Linked DNA regions of Ruminococcus albus AD2013. The protein of the gene in region 1 interacts with the protein of each later gene in a pairwise test. Links are inferred from orthologs where the notes say so. Each region holds a gene or a part of one and is shown on either strand. Other genes may lie near its edges. The genes, in order: leuS and ligA.

Evidence for each region.
Region 2: the proteins of leuS (region 1) and ligA interact in binary tests that used the Escherichia coli proteins (3 or more experiments, as listed by UniProt). The link is inferred for Ruminococcus albus AD2013 from one-to-one orthologs.

Annotation. Positions count from the first base shown.
Region 1 is NZ_JAGS01000001.1:2,524,546-2,531,626, reverse strand. Bases 1,261-4,301 are described here. They hold leuS (leucine--tRNA ligase), read left to right. Parts: upstream 1,261-1,586; coding sequence 1,587-4,016; downstream 4,017-4,301. Other genes in these bases: N773_RS0111215 (hypothetical protein), read left to right, coding at 4,192-4,301; rsfS (ribosome silencing factor), read left to right, coding at 1,261-1,459. Also shown: nadD (nicotinate (nicotinamide) nucleotide adenylyltransferase), read left to right, coding at 1-419; bis(5'-nucleosyl)-tetraphosphatase (symmetrical) YqeK, read left to right, coding at 422-1,003; more of rsfS, read left to right, coding at 1,088-1,260; more of N773_RS0111215, read left to right, coding at 4,302-5,553; rpsU (30S ribosomal protein S21), read left to right, coding at 5,878-6,051; N773_RS0111205 (amidohydrolase), read left to right, coding at 6,231-7,081.
Region 2 is NZ_JAGS01000001.1:944,268-951,274, reverse strand. The notes cover bases 1,193-4,159. They hold ligA (NAD-dependent DNA ligase LigA), read left to right. Parts: upstream 1,193-1,669; coding sequence 1,670-3,649; downstream 3,650-4,159. Other genes in these bases: N773_RS0104230 (CotH kinase family protein), read left to right, coding at 3,843-4,159; N773_RS0104240 (dockerin type I repeat-containing protein), read left to right, coding at 1,193-1,429. Outside these bases: more of N773_RS0104240, read left to right, coding at 1-1,192; more of N773_RS0104230, read left to right, coding at 4,160-6,542; N773_RS0104225 (ATP-binding protein), read right to left, coding at 6,613-7,007. UniProt on the Escherichia coli protein: DNA ligase that catalyzes the formation of phosphodiester linkages between 5'-phosphoryl and 3'-hydroxyl groups in double-stranded DNA using NAD as a coenzyme and as the energy source for the reaction.

The DNA.
Region 1 (7,081 bases):
CAGGGCATGATGATATCGAAGTCAGCGACTGGGAGATAAGGCAGGAGGGCAAAAGCTACTCCGTGCTGACACTGCGCCATTTCAAAAAATTGTATCCCGAGGACAGACTGTGGTTCATAATGGGCAGCGATATGCTGACTACCTTTACACAGTGGTACTGCTACGAAGAGATACTCACACTGGCAGGGCTCATATGTCTGACCAGATACAGCGGCGACGATGCCGAACTTGAAAAGGCAGCGGAAGAACTCCGTGCTAAAGGCGGAGATATAAAGATACTTCCCGCCGATGCTTTTGAGGTATCAAGTTCACAGTTGAGAAAGCTTATCGCGCAGGGCGAAGACTGTGAGGGGTATCTTGACAGCAGGGTGAGAAAGTATATAAACAGCAAAGGTCTTTACAGAAAGCGTGAGGGGTAAAATTGAAAGAATCCAAACAGATAGGGATATACAAAAAATATCTCAGGGAGCATTTATCAAAGAAGAGATATACACATTCGCTGAATGTGGCATTTTCCGCAGTTGAACTTGCCAAAAAGTACGGCGGAGACAGCGATAAGGCGTATACAGCAGGACTTCTCCATGATATAGCCAAGGAGCTTCCCGCTGAAGAACAGCTTGAACTTGTGATGGCTTCCAAACTCGATGTAAGCGAGATAGAAACGAAAGCGCCCCCGCTTTTTCACGCAATAGCAGGAGCAGAACTGATACAGACACTTTTCGATATCCGCGATGATGAGATAATAACGGCTATACGCAGGCATACCGTTGCGGCGGGCGGCATGAGCAAGCTTGATGTTATAATATATCTTGCAGACCTCATATCCGCTGACAGGGATTACAAGGACGTGAACCGTATGCGCAAGCTGGCAGACAAAAGCCTCGAACGTGCCATGTGCGAAGCCCTCAGATTTTCCATATCGGATTCCGTCAGCAAAGGCAACACTATCCCCGCAGCAACGCTGGACGCTTACAACGAGTACATAAAGTATATGAAAAAGTAGGTATATACCATAAGTCGATTGACAAAGATAAACAGGCATGATATAATAAATCGAAGTTTTATCAACTGATACAGGAGGAATAACATGGCAGAGTTAACTACCGAGCAGAAGCTGGAAATAATAGTAAAGGCGCTGGATTCAAAGCGCGGAGAAGATATACAGGCAATAGGCATAGGCGATCTTACGATACTGGCTGACTACTTCATCATAGCAAACGGCGGTTCCACCGTGCAGACAAAGGCTATGGCTGAAGAAGTTGAGTTCAAACTCTCTCAGGAGGGTATTGAACCTCATCATACCGAGGGCTACGGTCCCAACAACTGGATAGTGCTGGATTACCGCGATATCGTGGTACACGTATTCAACAAGGAAACAAGAGACCAGTACAAGCTGGAAAGGCTCTGGACTGACGGCAAAGAGGTCGATATCTCAAAGTTCGTGACCAAAGAGGCATGACTCCGGAGCGGGGTATACGTGATGTATATCCGCGGCGGCTTTACATTTGAAAAAAAATATGCTATAATAGAACGTGATATTTTTGCTTTGGAAAAGCATAAACTATATACAAGGAAGATGAAACAATATGAGCAATTACGATTTCAGTGCCATTGAGAAAAAATGGCAGAAGTACTGGGAAGAGCATGAAACTTTCAAGACTGATGTATGGGATTTCAGCAAGCCAAAGTTCTATGCGCTGGATATGTTCCCTTATCCGTCGGGCGTGGGTCTGCACGCAGGTCACCCCGAAGGTTATACCGCTACTGATATAGTATCCCGTATGAAGCGTATGCAGGGCTATAATGTACTGCACCCCATGGGCTATGACTCCTTTGGTCTGCCCGCAGAGCAGTATGCAGTAAATACAGGCAACCACCCCAACGGCTTCACTCAGGAGAATATCAAGACTTTCTCCAAGCAGCTGAAAGAACTGGGCTTTGACTATGACTGGTCAAAGATGATTGCAACCTCCGACCCCGCTTTCTACAAGTGGACACAGTGGATATTCAAGCAGCTGTATCTGGACGGCTATGCTAAGTATATAGATATGCCTGTAAACTGGTGCGAGGAGCTTGGTACAGTTCTTTCCAACGATGAAGTCATCGACGGCAAGTCCGAGCGCGGCGGTTTCCCTGTTGTAAGAAAGAATATGAAGCAGTGGGTCATCGACCAGCCTGCTTTCGCTGAAAAACTGCTGGAGGGTCTGGACGAGATAGACTGGCCCGAATCAACAAAGAGTATGCAGCGCAACTGGATAGGCAAGTCCACAGGTGTTGAGGTAGAGTTCGATATCGTTGGTGGAGGAAAGTTCTCCATATTCACCACTTGTATCGAGACCATCTACGGTATCACATTCATGGTTCTTGCTCCCGATGGTGAGATAACCGAGAGACTTCTTGACAGAGTTCAGAACCGCGATGAAGTCCAGGCTTATATCGACGAGACAAAGAAGAAAAATGATATGGACCGTACCGAGCTCAACAAGACAAAGTCAGGCTGCGAGCTGAAGGGCGTTACTTGTATAAACCCTGTAAACGGCAAGGAAGTTCGTATGTTCATCGGCGATTTCGTACTTGCAAGCTACGGCACGGGTGCAGTAATGGCAGTACCCAGCCACGATCAGCGTGACTTTGAATATGCTGTTGCTCACAATATAGATATGATACAGGTAATAGACGGCAAGGACGGTCATATCGACGTTACAGGTGCCGCTATGGAAAAGGGCGAGTACCTTGGCAAGGGTTACAAGCTGATAAATTCGGAGGAGTTCACAGGTCTGACCGTTGAAGAAGCTAAGGAAGCCATTACCGTTAAGCTGGAAAAGATGGGCAGAGCAAAGCGCACTGTAAACTATCATTTCCGTGAGTGGATATTTGCACGTCAGAGATACTGGGGCGAGCCCGTACCTGTGGTACATACAGAGAACGGCATACATGTACTGGATGATGAAGAACTGCCTCTGGTACTGCCCGAGCTGGACGACTACAAGGGCAAGAACGGCAAAGCTCCTCTTGAAAATGCAACCGAGTGGAAGCAGTACGACCACAACGGCATAAAGGGCGTAAGAGAAACATCTACCATGCCAGGAAGCGCAGGTTCAAGCTGGTACTTCCTGAGATATATCGACCCCAACAACGATAAGCAGTTTGCAGACCCCGAGCTTCTGAAGCACTGGATGCCTGTTGACCTCTACATCGGCGGACCCGAGCATACCGTAGGTCACCTGATATACTCCCGTATCTGGAACAGATACCTCTACGACAAGGGTCTTGCACCTACCAAGGAGCCCTTCAAGAAGCTGGTACATCAGGGTATGATACTGGGTTCAAACGGCATCAAGATGGGTAAGCGTTTCCCTGAGTTCGTTGTAAATCCCTCGGATATCATCAGAGATTTCGGTGCTGATACCCTCAGACTTTACGAGATGTTCATGGGACCTCTGGAAGTTTCCAAGCCCTGGAGCCAGAGCGGTGTTGAGGGTGCAAAGAAGTTCCTCAACCGTGTATGGAATTTCTTCACCGAGGATAAGAACCTCACCGACGATAACGACGGCGCACTCACAAAGGTATACCACCAGACTGTTAAGAAAGTCACCGACGATTTCGAGACACTGGCATTCAACACAGCCATCGCACAGATGATGATATTCGTCAATGCGGTATACAAGAACGGCACCTGCCCCAGAGAGTATGCTGAGGGTCTTATCAAGATGCTGTCCTGCATCTCGCCTCATATCGGTGAAGAGATATGGAGCATAATGGGTCATGATGATACCATCGCTTTTGAGAAGTGGCCTACCTACGACGAAGCACAGCTGGTAGAGGATACCGTTGAGATAGTCGTACAGGTAAACGGCAAGATCAAGACAAAGCTGAACATTGCCAAGGACGAGGAAAAGGATAGCGTTCTCGCAAAGGCTAAGGCTGATGAAAATGTAGCCAAGGTCATCGAGGGCAAGAACGTTGTCAAGGAGATCGTTGTACCCAACAAACTGGTAAATATCGTAGTTAAATAAGTTCATTACAGGCAGATGCTTCGGTTGAGGTATCTGCCTGATGTTGTATTTGCAAATGATAAATAATTAACAAATTTTGAATATTAAATCTATATTAATATATTATATAACAAGGGTTCATAATATACCTGTATAATGAGAACTGTTTATAAAAATTTTCGCAGGAGGTAGTGAAATGAAAGCAAAGATAGCAAAGATAGCAGCGCTCCTGATGGCGGCATCTGTGTGCATATCGCTGGCAGGCTGCGGTGACAGCAAAACCGAGGACAAAACTGAAAAAGATCAGGTAAATGAAGCATTGAGCGAACTCGATGAACAGGAAAAGGAAGAGCTTAACGAGATCAAGGATGAGATAAATGCTGAGATAACCGATGCTGAGAATACTTCGTCCGAAGCTGAAGCACCTGCTGAGGATCTTGGTCTGAAAGATCCAAAGTATTATACCTACTATGAAGATCTTGCTAAGGCATATGCCGAGTCGGATATAAATAACTATGCAGGGGATTACTTCTATACAGCAAGTGTTTCATCGCCTGTTTATGCAAACGATAAGGTATATATCGACTCCACAAAAAATGGCACTAAGCTTTTCTGCTATGATATAGCAAGCGGATCTCTTGAAACATTATTGGATTTTGAGAAAGCTGAGGGCAAATACGATTATGACAGCTGGTTCGTAAAGGGCGATGATCTGTATCTGATGTACAGCGAGACCGTGTACGGCGATGAACACATAGAAAAGGTCGGCAAGGACGGCAAGGTCACTGACTATGATATAACCGAAGGTTTTGATGTAGGTAAGATCGAATATGTATTTGATAACGGCAAAATACTTGTAGATGTAAACAGCGAGAGAAACTTTGAGGTATACGATCCCGCTGACGGTACTATCACTCAGCTTGATCCTATCGCTATTCCCTCCGATCATTCAGGTGTTACAGAGGACGCTGAAGACCCCCTGTTCCTGTTCGCAAAGGGTAACAGCTTCTACTTCGGCAACAAGAAATCCTCTCTCATGGGCGGACCCTATATAGACAAAGAGACCATATATGAATACAACACCGATACAGACGAAGTTACTGTGTTCTACAATGATGCGGTACTCAGCAAAGAAGATCCTCAGGTCAAGATGTTCGGCGATTACATGATGATCGACTACAAGGAAAGTCTTGCAAGAAAACTCACCGTTGTAAAGATCAGCGACGGCACCAAGATAGTTGATGATGTACGTGTCTTCTCGCCTTACCTTGGCGGTGACGGCAGCTACTACAGACCTTTCGATAATACTAAATGGTTTAAGCTGAAGTATCCCGACAGCACTTATACCGGAACGATAGAAGAGGATGATACTCTTATCGAAGCAGCTGAAGAGTTCGCAGAAGAACCCGCAGAGGTCACAGAAGCAACTATTGTTCAGATTACAGATAAGTACTACGTTATCTATGATGACGCAGGATATTTCCTCCGCACCTACGAAAAAGGCAGCGCTGATGAACAGCTTATAATAACCACAAAGCAGGTAAACGGCGAAGAATAAAAATAATGTCACAATGATGTGTACCAATACCCGCAGGAAAATATGTTCTGCGGGTATTGTATTTTATTGTCAAAATAACCAAATTATGAACGAAAATATTTTCAGATAAATTTTAAATTTTTCTTCAATGCTATTGACTTTTCAGGCAAAATATAGTATAATTTATCTTGTAATTATTTCGGCTGCAAGGTTCTCGCATATCTTAGACAGAGAAAGCGTAAAGCGTTTAAGTTTGCACTAGCAGACCTTCACTATCACCCTTGCGGTGTGCGGGAGCGGTCGGAGGATTACCTCTGTCATAGGTGGCAAAGGGAGGGAAACATTTTGGCAGAAATTCGTGTTGGCAAGAACGAAACTCTGGATACCGCTCTTAAGCGTTTTAAGAGATCATGCGCAAGAGACGGCGTTATCGCTGAGGTCCGTAAGAGAGAACACTACGAAAAGCCTTCGGTAAAGCGTAAGAAGAAGTCCGAAGCTGCTCGTAAGCGCAAGTATTGATATGACATCGGGAAGCGGATACATTATGTGTCCGCTTTTTTGCTGTTCAAAAACAGACTGGGCTTTAGCTGTTATATACACGAAGGTCTGCCCCCGAGCCTGATACAGGGTCGGGGGGCTTGAAATATGTAAATTTGTATGATATAATATATTTAACCAATTACGTCGGAGGAAAAAATATGCGCATAAAAAATGTCAGGATATATACGATGGACGATAATGACCGCGTGATAGATAAGGGCTTTGTTACTGTTGAAAACGGCATCATCACAGCGGTTGAGGAGGGAAGTCCCTCGGAGTGCAGTGAGAATGATATCGACGGCAGAGGTATGACCCTTTACCCGGGGTTCATCGACGCACATACCCATATGGGTCTGACTTCGGCGGGTGTTGGCATCGAGGGTGAAGACCTTAATGAGGAATTCGACCCCTGCACACCTCAGCTGCGCATAATCGACGGCATAAACCCAATAGACCACAGCTTTGAGATGGCAAGACAGGCGGGCATCACCTGTGTGATAGTATCTCCAGGTTCGACAAATCCCATAGCGGGCAGTATAGCTGCTGTAAAAACAGCAGGCAAGCGCATAGATAAAATGGTCGTGAAGACCGTTGGCATGAAGTTCGCACTGGGCGAAAACCCCAAGCTTACTTATATGGATCACGAACAATCACCTGCAACGAGAATGGCTGTGGCAAGCATTATCAGGGATAATCTCTGCAAAGCACAGAGATATATGCGGGATATCGAGCAGGCTGAAACAGAAAGCGACCTGCCCGATTACGACAGCTCTATGGAAGCGCTCCTTCCTCTGCTGAGGCGTGAGATAAAGGCGCATTTCCATTGTCACCGTGCAGATGATATATTCACCGCAGTGAGGATAGCCAATGAGTTCGACCTGGACTATACCCTTATACACTGCACCTCGGGTCATCTGATAGCCGATGAATTGGCAGACGAAAACGTAAGCTGTGTTGTAGGGCCTGTGATATGCGACAGATGCAAACCCGAAATGGCAGAACTATCTCC
Region 2 (7,007 bases), 1.6 Mb from region 1 along the record:
AAAGGCACGCGCAGATTACGATGCACTGACAGACGCTCAGAAAGCTCTGGTGGATGAAGAAACCGTAGATAAGCTTGAAGCAGCTGAAACTGCTCTCGCAGCAGCTATCGAAGAAGCTGAAAAAGCCGCTGCAGATGAGGCAGCAGCAGATGCTGTTAAACAGGAAATCAACAATCTCCCCGCTGCTGAAGATGTTACCACAGAAGATTCTAAGAACATCGAAAATGCACGCGATAAATACGACGCACTGACAGATGCTCAGAAAGCTCTGGTGGATGAAGAAACCGTAGATAAGCTTGAAGCAGCTGAAACTGCTCTCGCAGCAGCTATCGAAGAAGCTGAAAAAGCCGCTGCAGATCAGACAGCAGCAGATGCTGTTAAACAGGAAATCAACAATCTCCCCGCTGCTGAAGATGTTACCACAGAAGATGCCGAAGACATCGAAAATGCACGCGATAAATACGACGCACTGACAGATGCTCAGAAAGATCTGATAGATGAAGAAACCGTAGATAAGCTTGAAGCAGCTGAAACTGCTCTCGCAGCAGCTATCGAAGAAGCTGAAAAAGCCGCTGCAGATGAGGCAGCAGCAAATGCGGTAAGAGACTCTATCAACGCTCTTCCTGAAACTGAAGCAGTTAAACCTGAAGATGCTGAAAAGATCGCAAAGGCACGCGATGATTACAATGCACTGACAGCCGCTCAGAAAGAGCTGGTAGATGAAGCAACCTTACAGAAGCTTGAAGCTGCTGAAGATGCTCTCGAAAAAGCTAACGAAGCAGCTAAGAAAGCCGCAGAAAATGAGGCAGCAGCTGATGCAGTCAAGAAGGCTATCAACGATCTTCCCGCAGCTGAGAATGTTACAGTAGACGATGCTGATGCAATCGCAGCAGTTCGCGAGGCATTTGAAGCTCTGACAGATGATCAGAAGGGTATGGTCGACGGAGATACAATGAAGAAGCTTGATGATGCTGAAGCAGCTCTGGATACAGCCAAGAAGGCAGCTGAAAAGGCAGCAGAAGATCAGGCAGCGGCTGATGCAGTCAAGAATGCTATCAACGCTCTTCCCGCAGCTGAAGATCTCACCAAGGACGATGCTGAAGCAATAGCTAACGCACGCAAGCTGTTCGATGAACTTACAGATGAGCAGAAGGCTCTGATCGATCCCGAAGTAGTAAAGAAGCTGACCGATAACGAAACTGCAGTTGCAGCTATCATAGAGGAAAGCAAATATATGAAGGGCGATGTAAACGGCGATGGCAAGATCAATATCAATGATCTGACCAAGATAGCAGCTCACGTAAAGGGCAAGAAACTTCTTACAGAAGAAGAACAGATGCGTGCAGATGTAAACGGTGATGGTAAGTTAGATATTAACGATATCTCAAAGATTGCCGCACACATCAAGGGCAAGAGACTTCTCAAATAAATTTTCAGACAATTTCTCATTTTTCACGTCCTACTAACTTATAAGATATTCCCCCGTGATTTCACCTCACGGGGGAATGTCTTTTTATTATTTAACCTTGATTTTTCATCAATGATATGATATAATTTACGTTATAAAATCTCTAACAAAAAGCGGAATTAAATTATTTCATAACGAGAAATTATAAATGTAAATGTGACATACTAAATCATAAACTTTGACCCGAAAGGCGGAGATAAAATGTCTGAAAAAGAAAACGCAAAAAAACGTATCGACGAACTCGTTGATACCCTCAATTACCATGCACACCTGTATTATGTTGAGGACAGAAACGAGATTTCCGACTATGATTACGATATGCTCCAGAACGAGCTGAAAAAACTGGAAGCTGAGAATCCCGAGCTTATCAGACCCGACAGCCCTACACAGCGTGTTGGCGGCGAGGCTGTATCAGGCTTTGAAAAAGTTACACATAAAGTGCAGATGGGCTCTTTGCAGGATGTGTTTTCATTTGAAGAAGTCAGAGAGTTCGTTGACAGAGTAAGGGAGAGCGTCAGCGACCCAAAATTTGTTGTTGAACCCAAAATAGACGGACTATCTGTTTCTCTTGAATACCACGACGGTCAGCTTACAGTAGGTTCGACCCGCGGTGACGGATTTGTGGGCGAGAATGTAACCGAAAACCTCAAAACTGTTCGTTCAATACCTGTAACCATAGACAGTACTCTGCCCATGATAGAAGTTCGCGGAGAGGTTTATATGCCCAGAAATGTTTTCCTTAAACTTATAAAAGAGCAGGAGGACAATGACGAGCAGCCTTTTAAAAATCCGAGAAATGCGGCAGCGGGTTCGCTTCGTCAGAAAGACCCCAAAATAGCCGCAAAGCGCAAACTGGATATATTTGTGTTCAACGTTCAGCAAATAGAGGGAAGAGAGCTTTATGCTCATAAACAGTCCCTTGATATGCTGAAAGAACTCGGTTTCAAAACTGTACCGGATTATAAGCAAGTATCCACCACTGATGAGATCATAGCGCGTATCAATGAGATAGGTGAGAGTCGTTTCGAGCTTCCTTATGATATCGATGGCGTTGTTATCAAGGTAGATGATTTCAAGCACCGTGACATTCTCGGTGCTACTGCAAAAGTCCCGAAATGGGCAGTTGCGTATAAATTCCCGCCGGAAGAAAAGAATACAAAACTTCTTGATATCGAGCTGAATGTTGGCAGAACAGGTGCTGTGACCCCCGTTGCTGTGTTTGAACCTGTCTTCCTTGCAGGCACTCAGGTGTCCCGTGCTACACTGCACAATCAGGATCTTATAATCGAGAAAAACATCAACATTGGTGACATTATCCGTGTCCGCAAAGCAGGGGATATAATACCCGAAGTTCTCGGTTCTGTTGAGAAAAACTCCGAGGGATCTTTCATGCTTCCCGATGAATGTCCCGTGTGTCATGCAAAGCTTGTAAGATCTGAGGAAGAAGCAGCTGTCCGCTGTCCCAATGTTGAATGTCCCGCCCAGATATTCCGAAGCATAGTTCACTTTGCTTCAAAAGGTGCAATGAATATAGATGGCCTCGGTCCTCAGATAGTTCGACTTCTGCTTGATAAGGAACTAATAAAATCCGTTGCTGACCTTTATCATATTAAGGAAGAAGACCTCATTGCTCTGGAAAGCTTCAAGGAGAAGTCAGCACATAATCTGGTAACTGCAATTGAAAAGTCCAAGTCGAATACTCTTGACAGATTGATATTCGGTCTCGGAATAAGAAATATCGGTCAGGCTTCGGCAAAACTTCTTTGTGCAAAATTTGGTGGGCTTGACAGCATTATGTCAGCCACCACAGAGGAAATTTCCGAGATCGACGGTTTTGGAGATGTTATGGCACAGAGTGTTTACAGTGCTTTTCATGAAGAGCATATGATAGCACTCATTCAGCGTCTGAAAGACTGCGGAGTTAACACCGAGTACGAAAAAGTTCAGCAGGACGATCGTTTTGCAGGAAAGACCTTCGTTCTTACAGGAACCCTGCCAACCTTAAAAAGAAACGATGCTAAAGAACTCATTGAGAAGTTCGGCGGGAAAGCAAGCGGCTCGGTTTCAAAGAAAACAGACTATGTTCTTGCAGGCGAAGAAGCAGGAAGCAAACTGGCAAAAGCTGAGCAGCTCGGCATTAAGATCATCACCGAAGAAGAATTTATGGAAATGATAAAATAGCCACGATAAATTACAGAAAATCACAGTATAGATAAGCCTCCGATCATATTAATTAGGAGGCTTTATTTATGTACAAAACGGCAAAGTTCTTTTAGCAATTTTTATTCATCTTGACAACGCAGATCAAGTGTGATATAATAAAATTGTTAAAATACCAAACAAATTGTTACTTTAAATAAGGAGGAAATATAATATGAATCATAATATCGGTCGAAAGGCTGCTGCAGGCATACTTTGTCTGGGGCTTGTCTGCCAGAATGCAGGGCTTATCCCTGCTTACGCTGCTTCGAGCGGTGTAACAATCAATGAGGTCTGCTCAAAGAACACGACTATTGCGGCTCCCGACGGAAATTTCTACGACTGGGTCGAGCTTTACAACTCAGGAAATTCTGCTGTTGACCTGTCAGGCTGGGGACTTTCAGACAAGGCAACAAAGCCATTTAAATTCAAGATACCCAATGGCACGAAGATCGAACCCAAGTCTTATCTGGTCATCTACTGCGACAGCACAGCAGGGGAGACCAACACTTCCATAGCTCCATTCGGTATGTCAGGTTCGGGCGAGACTCTTACGCTCTCCGATGCAAACGGCAACGCAGCTGATACTCTGACTTTCGGCTCCATCGCTTCTGATGCTTCCTATGGACAGTATCCCGATGGCAGCGGAAATTTCTTTGAACTCGCCTGCACACCGGGTAAAACAAATGTTGAACCCCAGGGTTCAGCAGCAGTGGCTACTCCTGAATTCTCTCTTGAAAGCGGCTACTATGACGCAGGAAAGACTGTATCCATTCAGGTACCGTCGGGAACTACTGTATATTATACCACAGACGGCTCCGTACCGACCACATCTTCACAGAAATATACTTCACCTTTCACTCTCACGGATGTTTCCTCTAATCCCAATAAGCTGAGCGCTGAGAGAAATATTTCTACATACGGCTACAATCCGCCTTCTTCACCTGTTGATAAAGCTAATATCATACGCGCTGTTGCAGTCGATACTCAGGGGCGTGTGAGTGATGTCATCACCAGAACATATTTCGTAGGCAAGACAAATTCGGGATACTACAAGGATATGAAGGTCGTATCCCTTGTGACCGACCCTGATAGTCTGTTCAATTATGAAACAGGTATCTATGTTCTGGGCAAGTACTACGATGAATTCAGAGCGTCCGCAGGTTCCAACGGTAAGAGAGAATGGGAAAGGGATGCTAACTACACTCAGTCAGGCAAGGCTTGGGAGCGTCCTGCTACTATGACCGTTTTCGATAAAGGGCAGAAAGTTATCGACCAGGACGTAGGTATCCGCATCAAGGGCGGTGCTTCACGCCACAATGCTCAGAAGAGTTTCAATGTTTATGCACGTCTGGATTATGGTGCTCCTGAATTTAGCTACGATTTCTTTGACGGTACTTCCGTAAAGGCAAAGAACGGCAAAGCTATAAAGAGTTATACCACCATCTCTCTGCGTGACGGCGGTAATGATAACAATAACGCGATCTTCCGTGATTCTCTCAATCAGAGCCTTGTAGCTGACCGTGATTTCGGACATCAGGCAATGAGCGAGTGCATGGTATTTATCGATGGTGAATTTTGGGGGATCTATCAGATATGCGAGAAGCTCAACGATGCCTACATCAGCGATCACTACGGTGTTAAGAAGAGTGACGTCGCATTGATAAAGGAAGGGGAAGTTGAAGAAGGTTCCGACTCCGATCTTCAGGATTGGAATGCCCTCGTAAAGGGTGCTGCAAACGGCAGTCTGAGTTATGCACAGATCTGCGAAAAGATAGATATCCAAAGCTTTATGGATTACTTTGCAGCGCAGATCTACTGGGCAAATCAGGACTGGCCCAAGCGTAATATCGCATCATGGCGTTCAAATACCATTGACAGCTCCAATCCCTATGCAGACGGAAAGTGGCGCATGATAATGTTTGATACCGAATATAGCGTAGGACTTTACAACAGCCAGGATACTTCTGTTAATACAAACGGATTCCGCCGTTTACAGCAGGATCAGCAGATCGATGTCAGCAGAATGTTCACAGCACTGCTCAAAAATGACCAGTTTGCCAAAGATTTTGCACGTACCATGATGGATATGGCAAACTACAACTTTGAGCCAAACAGGGTAGCAGATAAAGCTAAGTACTATTCCGATAATTTCAGCCAGCAGGCAGCGGATACATACAAGCGTTTCGGATCAGGCAATAATGCGCAGTCATATATTAACCAGTGGAGGACTATTGTAAACTTCTATAAACAGCGTTTCGATCCCGCAGAGCGTTATCTTCGTCAGGCTGTTGGTTTTTCAGGTGAACCTGTGACCTTTACAGTGAATAACAGCAGCAATTCCGGAGAGATACAGCTCAACACCCTGAAACTCGGCGCAATAGACAAATGGTCCGGTAAGTACCACAAGGATTACGAACTTGATCTGACAGCTTCACCCAAGGAAGGAAAATCATTTGACCACTGGCAGATCAGCGGTGCACAGATAACAAACGGCTCTGATAAGTCAGGCAGTATCAAGATCAAACTAACTGGTTCTAATGCTTCCGTAAAGGCAGTTTACAGCGATCAGAACAGCGGTGGATCGACCGGCAATACTGATTATCCTACAAACATCAAGGTTAATTACAATTCTCAGTATCATCAGGTTCAGTTTATCTGGGACAAAGTACAGGGTGCTGACAAGTACGGTATCGCTGTATTCCTTGCAGGTAAATGGAGAATTCAGACTTCCGACATTACTACAAACAGGTACATTACTCCTAAGAACCTTACTCCGGGCATGACTTATAAGGTAGCTATTGCTGCAAGAGTTAACGGTAAGTGGAATACGTCCGATCCTATCAAGAATGCAGTAACTGTTACTATTCAGTAATTTACAGTTTTACAGAACATAAAAAGGGCAGTTCCCGAAGAAACTGCCGTTTTTATAATATTTAGAATCATTACTCTTCTGTGCCCTTGACGTATTCAATGAACTGTTTTGCAACACGTGGTGAACGTCCGCCCTTTGAGAGTGCAAAAGCTTCCGCTTTGATCTCCAATTCAGCACGATCGGTCTTTACCTCATATTCATCAGCCAGTTTGTTTACAAGATCGAGGAACAGATTTTTATCCGGCTTCTGGAATGTCACGGTAAGTCCGAAACGGTCAGATAGCGAAAGAAGTTCCTGCATGGTATCCTTGAAATGTATCTCGTCGCCTTTTCGTGCTGTGAAAGTTTCACGTACCAGATGACGGCGGTTCGATGTGGCATAGATCACCAGATTTGAAGCCGTAGAAGCAACACTGCCTTCGAGTATAGCTTTCAGTGCAGCGTAGTCGTTGTCATCTTCTGTGA